2 regions of the Rhodoferax sp. ZS1R25 genome follow, and region 2 is predicted to be linked to the other one. Evidence: predicted binding sites of a transcription regulator. Region 2 holds the regulator's gene; the other holds the start of a gene.
The links. Region 2 encodes NrdR, which represses ribonucleotide reductase genes. Its sites were predicted from a motif close to CACNANATNTNGTG; they were not measured.
Positions count from the first base shown of each region.

Region 1 (4,773 bases), on a different contig from region 2:
TGGAGTACTGGCCACGTTCGCGGGCCAGTTCGGTCGAGGCCCAGTAGGCGTAGTAGCTGATCGCCTCCATGGATTCGTCAGCAAACTGCACGGCAGCGTCGCTGGCGTAAGGAATGCGCAGTGCGTACAGGCTGTCCTGGAAGGCCATGACGCCCAGGCCCACGGGGCGGTGGCGCATGTTCGAGTCTCGTGCCTTCTTCACTGCGTAGTAGTTGATGTCGATCACGTTGTCCAGCATGCGCATGGCCGTGGAGATAGTGCGTTTGAGCTTGTCGTGGTCCAGCTTGCCGTCTTTCAAGTGCTGGCGCAGGTTGACCGAGCCCAGGTTGCAGACTGCGGTTTCGGTGTCGCTAGTGTTCAGCGTGATCTCGGTACACAGGTTGGAGGAGTGCACGACACCAGCGTGTTGTTGGGGCGAACGCACGTTGCAGGCGTCCTTGAACGTAATCCAAGGATGGCCGGTTTCAAACAGCATCGTCAGCATCTTGCGCCACAGGTCGCTGGCCTCCACGGTGCGCGAAGGCTTGATCTCGCCACGCGCGGCCTTGGCTTCATAAGCCACATAGGCTTTTTCGAAGTCCGCACCAAACAGGTCATGCAGATCGGGCACGTTGGAAGGCGAGAACAGAGTCCAGCTGCCCTTTTCCATCACGCGACGCATGAACAGATCGGGGATCCAGTTGGCGGTATTCATGTCGTGCGTGCGGCGGCGATCATCGCCAGTGTTCTTGCGCAGTTCTAGGAACTCTTCGATGTCCAAGTGCCACGATTCGAGGTAGGTACAAACCGCGCCTTTGCGCTTGCCGCCTTGGTTCACCGCAACGGCGGTGTCGTTCACCACTTTGAGGAACGGCACCACGCCTTGGGATTCGCCGTTGGTGCCCTTGATGTGGGAGCCCAGTGCGCGCACGCGGGTCCAGTCGTTACCCAGGCCGCCGGCAAATTTGGACAGCAGCGCGTTTTCCTTGATGGACTCGTAAATGCCGTCCAGGTCATCGGGCACGGTGGTTAGGTAGCAACTGGAGAGCTGCGAGCGCAGGGTGCCGCTGTTGAACAGCGTGGGCGTGCTGGACATGAAGTCAAAGCTGGACAGCACTTCATAGAACTCGATGGCACGGGCTTCGCGGTCGATCTCGTTGAGTGACAGACCCATGGCCACGCGCATGAAGAAGGCTTGGGGCAGCTCGATGCGGGTTTTGCCTTCGTGCAGGAAGTAGCGGTCATACAGGGTCTGCAGGCCGAGGTAATCAAATTGCAGGTCGCGGCTGGCCTTGACGGCAGCGCCCAAACGCTTCAGGTCGAACTGCAGCAGCTTTTCGTCCAACAACTCGGCATCGACGCCGCGCTTGATGAAGCCGGGGAAGTAGTCTGCGTACGCTTCCTGCATATCGGCCTGGGCCACATCACGTCCCAACACTTCGCGGGAGATGGTGTGGAACAGCAAACGCGCGGTGGCATAGGTGTAGTCCGGGTCTTTTTCGATCAGGGTACGGGCCGCCAGGATGGATGCTTTGTACACCTCGTCCATGGGTACACCGTCGTACAGGTTGCGCATGGTCTCAGCCACGATGGGGTCGGCCTTGACATCGGCACCCAGACCCGAGCAGGCCGTTTCAATGCGCGACTGGAGCTGTTTCAGGTCCAGCGCAATGCGTTGACCGCCTTCGAGCACATGGATGGTGGGCACGGCAGGGGCGGCTTGCGCCACTTGCTTGGCGCGTTCTTGCGTGCGACGTTCGCGGTACAGCACGTAGGCGCGGGCGATCTCGTGGTGGCCGCCGCGCATCAGTCCCAGTTCCACCTGGTCCTGCACGTCTTCAATAGGGAAAGTGCCGCCGCCTGGACGCGAGCGCATCAGCGCGCGGATCACCTGCTGGGTCAAACCGTCCACGGTTTCGCGCACGCTGGCCGAGGCCGCGCCCTGGGTACCGTGCACGGCCAGGAAGGCCTTCATCAGGGCAACGGCAATTTTGTTGGGCTCGAACGGAACCACGGCGCCATTGCGGCGAATGATTTGGTAGTGGGCCAGGGTGTTGACCGCACCGCCTTCTGCCGAAGCCGTGCTGTGCGCAGTCAGCAGGGTGGCAGTGGGGGTGGGGCTTACGGTAGAAATGGATTGCATGATTTCCTCGTCTAAATCAGTGTTTTTATGTGCGTCTGGTGACCCGCCGGCTGGCGCTGTAGGGGTCGAATTCGTCAGTGTGCGTCTTCACCAGCGCACACTATATCTGGGGTCTGGGGTGGTGACAAGCCACTACCGGTAGTGTACCGCGTGCTTGTGGGGTGGTGCCGCCATGGTTGTTTGTGAGGTGGCCGCAAGGCCACAATCGCAAGCCCTTGCCAGACGGGCTTTTCCGCGTCTGCAGCGCCATTTGATGCGCCTTCCGGGGGCATTTGCTCTTGCGGGGCGCATGGCTGCTACGCGCGCTGCTTTGGTGTGTACGGATGCGTACTTTGCGGGGACGCCAAACGGCGCCGAAATATTTTTATTTCGTTACCAAACTGTGGGCGTCGGCCGGAAAGCTGGTGTCTGGAAGCCCCAGGCTTTTGTGCAGCTGTGCCCATTCGAAACCGGGCCCGGGGTCGGCTTTGCGTCCCGGCGCGATGTGCTCATGCCCCGCGATGTACTGGATGGGATAGCGCTGGGCAATGGCTGGGCACAAGGCCTGCAAGGCTTCGTATTGCGCCGGCTCGAAGGTGTGGCCCTCCAGTCCTTCCAGTTCAATGCCAACGGAGTCGTCGTTGCAGTTGTCTCTGCCGCGGTAGTGGGAGACGCCGGCGTGCCACGCGCGGGCATCACAGTTCACAAACTGCCAGATATCACCGTTGCGCTGCACAAAGAAGTGGGCCGATACCTGCATCCCTTCGATGCTTTTGAAGTAAGGGTGCGCATTCCAGTCCAGCGTGTTGGTGAACAGGCGTTGCACCTGGCCCGTGCCGTACTGGCCCGGTGGCAGGCTGATGGAGTGCAGCACGATGAGATCCACCCGCGCCGAAGCCGGGCGTGGGCCGAAGTTGGGCGACTCCAGGCGGTGCGCGAACCTGTACCAGCCGTCCTGCCATAGCGCGGTGTGCTGATCAGGCATCCGGCGCTTCGTCCGAGGCATGGGGCACGTCGATCTGCAGGCGCGCCATACGGTAGCGTATCTGGCGCAGGCTGATGCCCAGTCGCTGGGCCGCCACCGTGCGGTTGTAGCGCGTCTCTTTGAGGGTGCGCACCAGGATTTCACGCTCTTGCATATCCAGGTGGCGTTGCAAGTCTTCAGGAATCTCAATGGGTGCAGCGACAGGCGGCGGGGCGCTTGCCTGCAGCGGGACGGGGGCTGTCTGGGGCGCATCTGCGTTGTCAGTGCGTAGCGGTACCGGGCTGGTGGCCAGCGGGTGGGTGTCGAGCTCCAGCACGGTGCCGTCGGAGAGTGCTACGGCGCGGTGCAGCAGGTTTTCCAGTTCCCGGACATTGCCCTGCAGGGGCAGTTGTGCAAGCTGATCCATGGCGTGGGGTGACAGCTGCGCTACAGCTGAGCCTGACTCCTGGGCGATACGCGACAACAAGGCGCCACACAAAGCGGGCAAATCCTCACAGCGCTCCCGCAGCGGCGGGATATAGATATCGATCACGTTCAGGCGGTAAAACAAATCCTGGCGAAAGCGCCCTGCCTGGACTTCGACGCTCAGGTCCTTGTGGGTGGCGCTGACGATGCGCACGTCCACGGCCTCCTCCTGGTGTGAGCCCAGAGGGCGCACATTGCGCTCCTGGATGGCGCGCAGCAGCTTGGATTGCATGGCCAGAGGCAGATCACCAATCTCGTCGAGAAACAGGGTGCCACCGTGTGCCGCCTGGAAGAAGCCGCTGCGGTCCTGCGTAGCCCCGGTGTAGGCGCCTTTGCGGGCCCCAAAAAATTCGGCCTCCATCAGGTTCTCGGGGATGGCGCTGCAGTTGACTGCGACCCAGGGGCCCGTGGCACGGTGGCTGTTGGCGTGCACGGCGCTGGCCACCAGCTCCTTGCCGGTGCCCGATTCGCCGCGTACCAGCACCGGTGCCATGCTGCGCGCCACTTTGACAATGCGCTCTTTCACACTTTGCATGGTGGCCGAGGTGCCAGCGAGGCGGTCCAAGGCGGTGAGGCCGGACGGGTGGACGACTGCGTTGCCTGTTTTGGGGGTACTGGGTTTGGCGCTGGTTGCTGCGGGCGCGTTGGACGAGACGCCCTGCAGTGCGTTGGCCACGGCACTGCGAAACTGCTTCAGGTCCACCGGCTTGGTCAGGTAATCAAATGCACCGGCTTTGAGGGATTCCACGGCGTTTTCGGCCGAGCCGTAGGCGGTGATGACAATGCAGCGCTCGGGGCGCTGCTCGGCGCGCAACTGGCTCAGGATGTCGGTACCCAGTCCGTCGGGCAAGCGCATGTCGGTGATCACCGCATCGAAGCGCTGCTGCGCCAACTGGTCCTTGGCGTCCTGCACTGTGCCAGCGGTTTCCACGCGGTAGCCCTCACGCAGTAGCGTGAGTTCATAGAGGGTGCGCAAGTCCGGCTCGTCGTCGATGACCAGAATGCGGGCGTCGCTCAGTACAGGGTGGTTTGCCATGGTGTGTCGGTATTGTCCTGCGGCTCCGATGCCTCGGGAAGGGCCAGTGCGATCACGAATTCATTGCCTTCGGTCATCGCACCCTCCAGGGCCTGTGGGCTGCGCTGGTAGCCCAGCGTTGCACCATGGCGTTCACAGAGTTCGCGGCAGATGTACAGGCCCAGTCCGCTGGAGCGGCTCTCGGAA
Region 1 is NZ_JBWMAZ010000001.1:1,093,619-1,098,391, forward strand. It holds gene AC097R_RS05180 (ribonucleoside-diphosphate reductase subunit alpha) at 1-2,122, opposite strand, end outside; gene ampD (1,6-anhydro-N-acetylmuramyl-L-alanine amidase AmpD) at 2,487-3,086, opposite strand; gene AC097R_RS05190 (sigma-54-dependent transcriptional regulator) at 3,079-4,587, opposite strand; gene AC097R_RS05195 (sensor histidine kinase) at 4,566-4,773, opposite strand, start outside.
Region 1: the regulator NrdR is predicted to act here: its motif matches at 2,221-2,234, upstream of AC097R_RS05180 (ribonucleoside-diphosphate reductase subunit alpha).

Region 2 (4,773 bases):
AGACGTGGCGTCATGTATATCGGACTCCGCGTCCAATAAAGCTGCTTCACTGGATTGCCACGCTAGTTGCATATCACGATCATTGCGTGCACCGCGCTCACTCATCATTGCTATTTGAGCCCCACCCACGCCGACGAGACTTACCAATACTAGTATTAGCAATACAGTCATTAGTGACGCACCTCTCTGAGTAGTGTGGCAATTGGACATCTGTATGCCTGAACGTTTTCTGTGATTCATTTATAAACTCTGGTCGTTTCGCAGATGGACGGTAAATGTCACCACTTGACGTAGACGACCATCGGCAGGAGCGCTGAATATGGTTCCTATATCATTGGCACTGGACATGGCGCTGCCAAGTATTCCTGCACTTGAAGCCTTTCCAAGACCAAATGGATATAGTGTTTGGACGACTCGCTCTTGGGCAGAATTCAAACCGCCCCGCAAAATCATCCCAATCCGAATACTACGAACGCGTCTCCAATTGTTGTATGTGGCAACTGAGGCAGGGTCGCCACCAACAACCAACTGGTCCGCGCGCAAGTAGCGTTCTGGAATGGAGTCGGTAGCTCCGTTAAAGGCTGTGTTAACAGTAGAGAAACCGTCAATTCCGTACAAGACCTGAAACTCTTCAACGCCTTGGATAAGAGGTTGCGATTCGTCAACAGCTCCTGTTGCCAAGTTCATAGTGGTACAGTACAGCGTGGGTTCACCATCGGTCCCAACAGTCACATGAAAGATGCTTGAATAGCGTTCATCGCGAGTACTGGGTATTACACTCACTGCTTTTCCATTGCAGTTAATCATTGAACCATCGGCTGTACCGGAGCCAGGAAAAGTCTCCAGTGCTTGATATCGAAGAATCAATATGTCACTGCCGTAGCCGAGGACACTAGCGGTCCGCGCCGAGGCGGAATTTAATGGATCCGATGCGCTAATTAGCGAGTTGTTAAATCCATAAATATTTGGATATATGTTGGCTGCAACTTCTGCTGCAGTTGGAGGTTGAGTTGCATAGCGTAGTTCCTTAAAACCTGCCTGGACTGCGATACGCTGAATAACATCTGATGCAAAGCGTCCATTGTCTCTGAGTTGCGAGGCAGTATCCACCGCGTTGAAACCCTTGCGTGCGACCACCAATGTTGTGAGTGCCACAATGACAATAATTAAACTGATGGCGAGCGCGACCATTAACTCGATTAAAGTCAATCCCCGTTGGTGGCATGATTTAAGGCGTAAAGAGTGTTTCATGTTGCACTCCCCGCGGTCACAGGTACTACAACACTTGGGACACCTGCACGTTCAAGTCCGGCCGAGCCTGTTTGCCCTCTATTGGTAGAGCCGCGGGTCCACCCAATCTTTACTACCATCACTGAACCGGTATCTGTGCATGTCCACTGTGGCACCCCAGTCGCGTCAAAGGGCGCTGCATCAAAGCAAACGGTAACTCTTGCGCCAGGTAGTTCGTTGTCAACGCGCGTTAGCCATTCCGTCATCTCTGCGTTTGCCACATCATTTGCTGTTGAGCAGGTTGAAGCAGCCGCCACATTTAGACAATAAGTTTGGGTAGAAAAGGTGAGTGGGCTTGTGAATGTACCGATATAAGGATTGTTCGTTGTTTTAACGCCTTCTGATTTATTCCCTCGCACCATGTCTGCAAGTTCCCTTGCGAGAACCACGGCTGATGATTGGAGTTTTGCTTCTCGATTGGACTGCAGCGATGCTGCTTGCATGCCCACCATCCCAAGCAAACCGACAGTCAATACAAATATTGATACAAGCACTTCAACCAGCGAAAATCCTTGCTGATATATACCGCGATTGTTCAAGGAGCGCCTGCGGTGACTCCCAAAATTGGGTAAGAGAACGGAACAGTGTTGCATGTTTGAATGCTACATAGCCGGTCCAAGAAAAGCCAGCCATTGGCTCACCGTGTGTCGGCTCAGCATTGCCATTGAGCGGCTCAATGAGGCGCGTATTTGTGTGTGCTTACCGACTAACTTCATCCACCAACGTCTTGAACTCATCAATATCCTCAAAACTCCGGTAAACGCTTGCAAAGCGCACGTAGGCGACTTTGTCGAGCTTTTTGAGTTCGCGCATGACGAGTTCGCCGATGCGGGTGGACTGGACTTCGCGCAGGCCCAGGTTGAGGAGTTTTTCTTCGATGCGCTCGATGGCGCTGTCGATTTGCTCGGTGCTCACAGGCCGCTTGCGCAGGGCCAAGTTCATGGAGGCGAGCAGTTTGGCGCGTTCAAACTCGATGCGGCGGCCATCTTTTTTGACGATAGCCGGAAAGTTGACGTCCGGGCGCTCGTAGGTGGTGAAGCGCTTTTCGCATGAGCCGCACTGGCGGCGGCGGCGGATGAAGTCCCCGTCTTCAGAAATCCGGGTCTCCACCACCTGGGTTTCCGAATGACTGCAAAACGGGCACTTCATCGTGGGCGAGCCTGATTACTTGTAAACCGGGAAGCGAGAGGTCAGCGCATGTACCTTGGCGCGCACGGCCGCGATGTTGGCCTCGTCGCGCGGGTTGTCCAACACATCGGCAATCAGGTTGGCCGTGGCGCGGGCTTCCTCGTCCTTGAATCCACGGGTGGTCATGGCGGGGGTGCCGATGCGCACGCCGCTGGTGACCATGGGCTTCTCGGGGTCGTTGGGGATTGCGTTCTTGTTGATGGTCATGTGGGCGGCGCCCAGCACGGCCTCGGCTTCCTTGCCGGTAATGCCCTTGGAGCGCAGGTCCACCAGCATCACATGGCTGTCGGTGCCACCGCTGACGATACGCAGTCCGCGTGCGGTCAGGGTTTCGGCCACGATCTTGGCGTTGCGGACCACTTGTTGCTGGTAGGCCTTGAACTCCGGCGCCAGCGCTTCCTTGAACGCAACGGCTTTGGCAGCGATCACGTGCATCAGCGGGCCGCCTTGCAGGCCGGGGAAGATGGCGCTGTTGATCGCCTTTTCGTGCTCGGCCTTCATCAGGATGATGCCGCCACGGGGGCCACGCAGGCTCTTGTGGGTGGTAGAGGTGACCACATCGGCGTGCGGTACAGGGTTGGGGTACACGCCTGCGGCGATCAGGCCAGCGTAGTGGGCCATGTCCACCATGAAGATGGCGCCCACGGCTTTGGCTACTTTGGCAAAACGCTCAAAGTCGATGGCCAGGGAATAGGCGGATGCGCCAGCAATGATCAGTTTGGGCTTGGTTTCATGGGCTTTGCGCTCCATGGCGTCGTAGTCGATCGCTTCATTGGCGTCCAGGCCGTAGCTCACCACGTTGAACCATTTGCCACTCATGTTCAGGGCCATGCCGTGGGTCAGGTGGCCGCCTTCGGCCAAGCTCATGCCCATGATGGTGTCGCCAGGCTTCAGGAAGGCGAGGAAAACGGCTTCATTGGCCGATGCGCCGCAATGGGGCTGCACGTTAGCGGCTTCGGCGCCAAAAATCTGCTTGATGCGGTCGATGGCCAGTTGCTCGGCCACGTCCACGTGCTCACAGCCACCGTAGTAGCGGCGGCCGGGGTAGCCTTCGGCGTATTTGTTGGTCAGCTGGCTGCCCTGGGCGGCCATGACGGCGGGGGAGGCGTAGTTTTCGCTGGCGATCAGCTCGATATGGTGTTCCTGGCGTGCGTTTTCGGCCAGGATGGCAGCCCACAATTCGGGGTCGGCTTGTTCAACAAGGATGTTGCGGTCGTACATGGCAGTCCTAAAAGACAAAGGGCCTGTGGGTCTGAAAGACACAGGGCTGCCCAGGCGAACGGCTGATCACAAACCCGAAAAGGGGTTGCGGCACGCTTCCCAGTGGTGTCCCACGTCAGCGCCGATGATCCGGGTGGATCAGGCGCCTATCGCCAGTTGCGTGCAATGCGGAGTTTACCCGACTCGGCTCAGGAGTTGGCGAGGCTGGCTACGTTTTCCACCGTGGCGGGAGTCGCCGTAGAGGGTGCCTGCAGCTTGACGGGCACCGGCATGGGCGATGCCATAGGCACTGCGCGGCCAGAGGCGACCAGTTGCAGGCGGGCATGCTCTGCCAGCACCTTGGCGCTGTAGCCACCGTCTTCTTCCATGTTGGCGGCACCCACATAGAACTTCAGTCCGCCTTCGATGGAGCCAGCGCGGGCGATGCACTCTTGCAGCACCTTCACGCCCACGCGCAGGTTGGACACAGGGTCAAAGGCTGCCAGCTTGCCGCCAAAGTTCTCGTACTTGTCGCTATGCACCTTGGTCATGACCTGCATCAGGCCTTGGGCACCCACATGGCTTTGTGCAAACGGGTTGAAGCCCGATTCAATTGCCATCACCGCGAGGATCAGCGTTGGGTCCATCTTGGTCCGTTGGCCGGTCTCATAGGCTTCGGCCACCAAGGCGCTCAGGGGTTCTGGCGCTATGCCGTACTTGCGGCTGAGCCAAAAGGCCACGGCCGCTTGCTGCTTGGGCAAGCCTTGCGGGTTGGTGGCGGTGGCGCGGTCCACGGCTTCGGGTTCGGTGAGCAGGCCGGTCTCGGCCACATGGCGGTTTTGCAACCAGCCCATCAGCTGAACTTCACCGGCTTGGCGGATTTCGGGTTTTGCCGTCAGGGTGATAACGGCAAACATGACGGCCAAGCCCAGCAGGGCGAAGCCGTTGTGTGTGATTTCAAAGAAACCTTGGGCAATGTCTGACGCAACGATGCGCAGGCCCTTGGTGAATTGTTGAGTCGCTGTCATAGCTCTTCCTTCTTTGGCGGGGGCCGGGACCTTGGCGCTGTTGTTCAGCGGGGCGGTTCAGACACCT
Region 2 is NZ_JBWMAZ010000002.1:704,284-709,056, reverse strand. It holds gene AC097R_RS14130 (pilus assembly PilX family protein) at 1-210, opposite strand, end outside; gene AC097R_RS14125 (PilW family protein) at 241-1,251, opposite strand; gene pilV (type IV pilus modification protein PilV) at 1,248-1,829, opposite strand; gene nrdR (transcriptional regulator NrdR) at 1,990-2,439, opposite strand; gene glyA (serine hydroxymethyltransferase) at 2,455-3,699, opposite strand; ZMP/ZTP riboswitch at 3,741-3,869, opposite strand; gene AC097R_RS14105 (lytic transglycosylase domain-containing protein) at 3,888-4,706, opposite strand.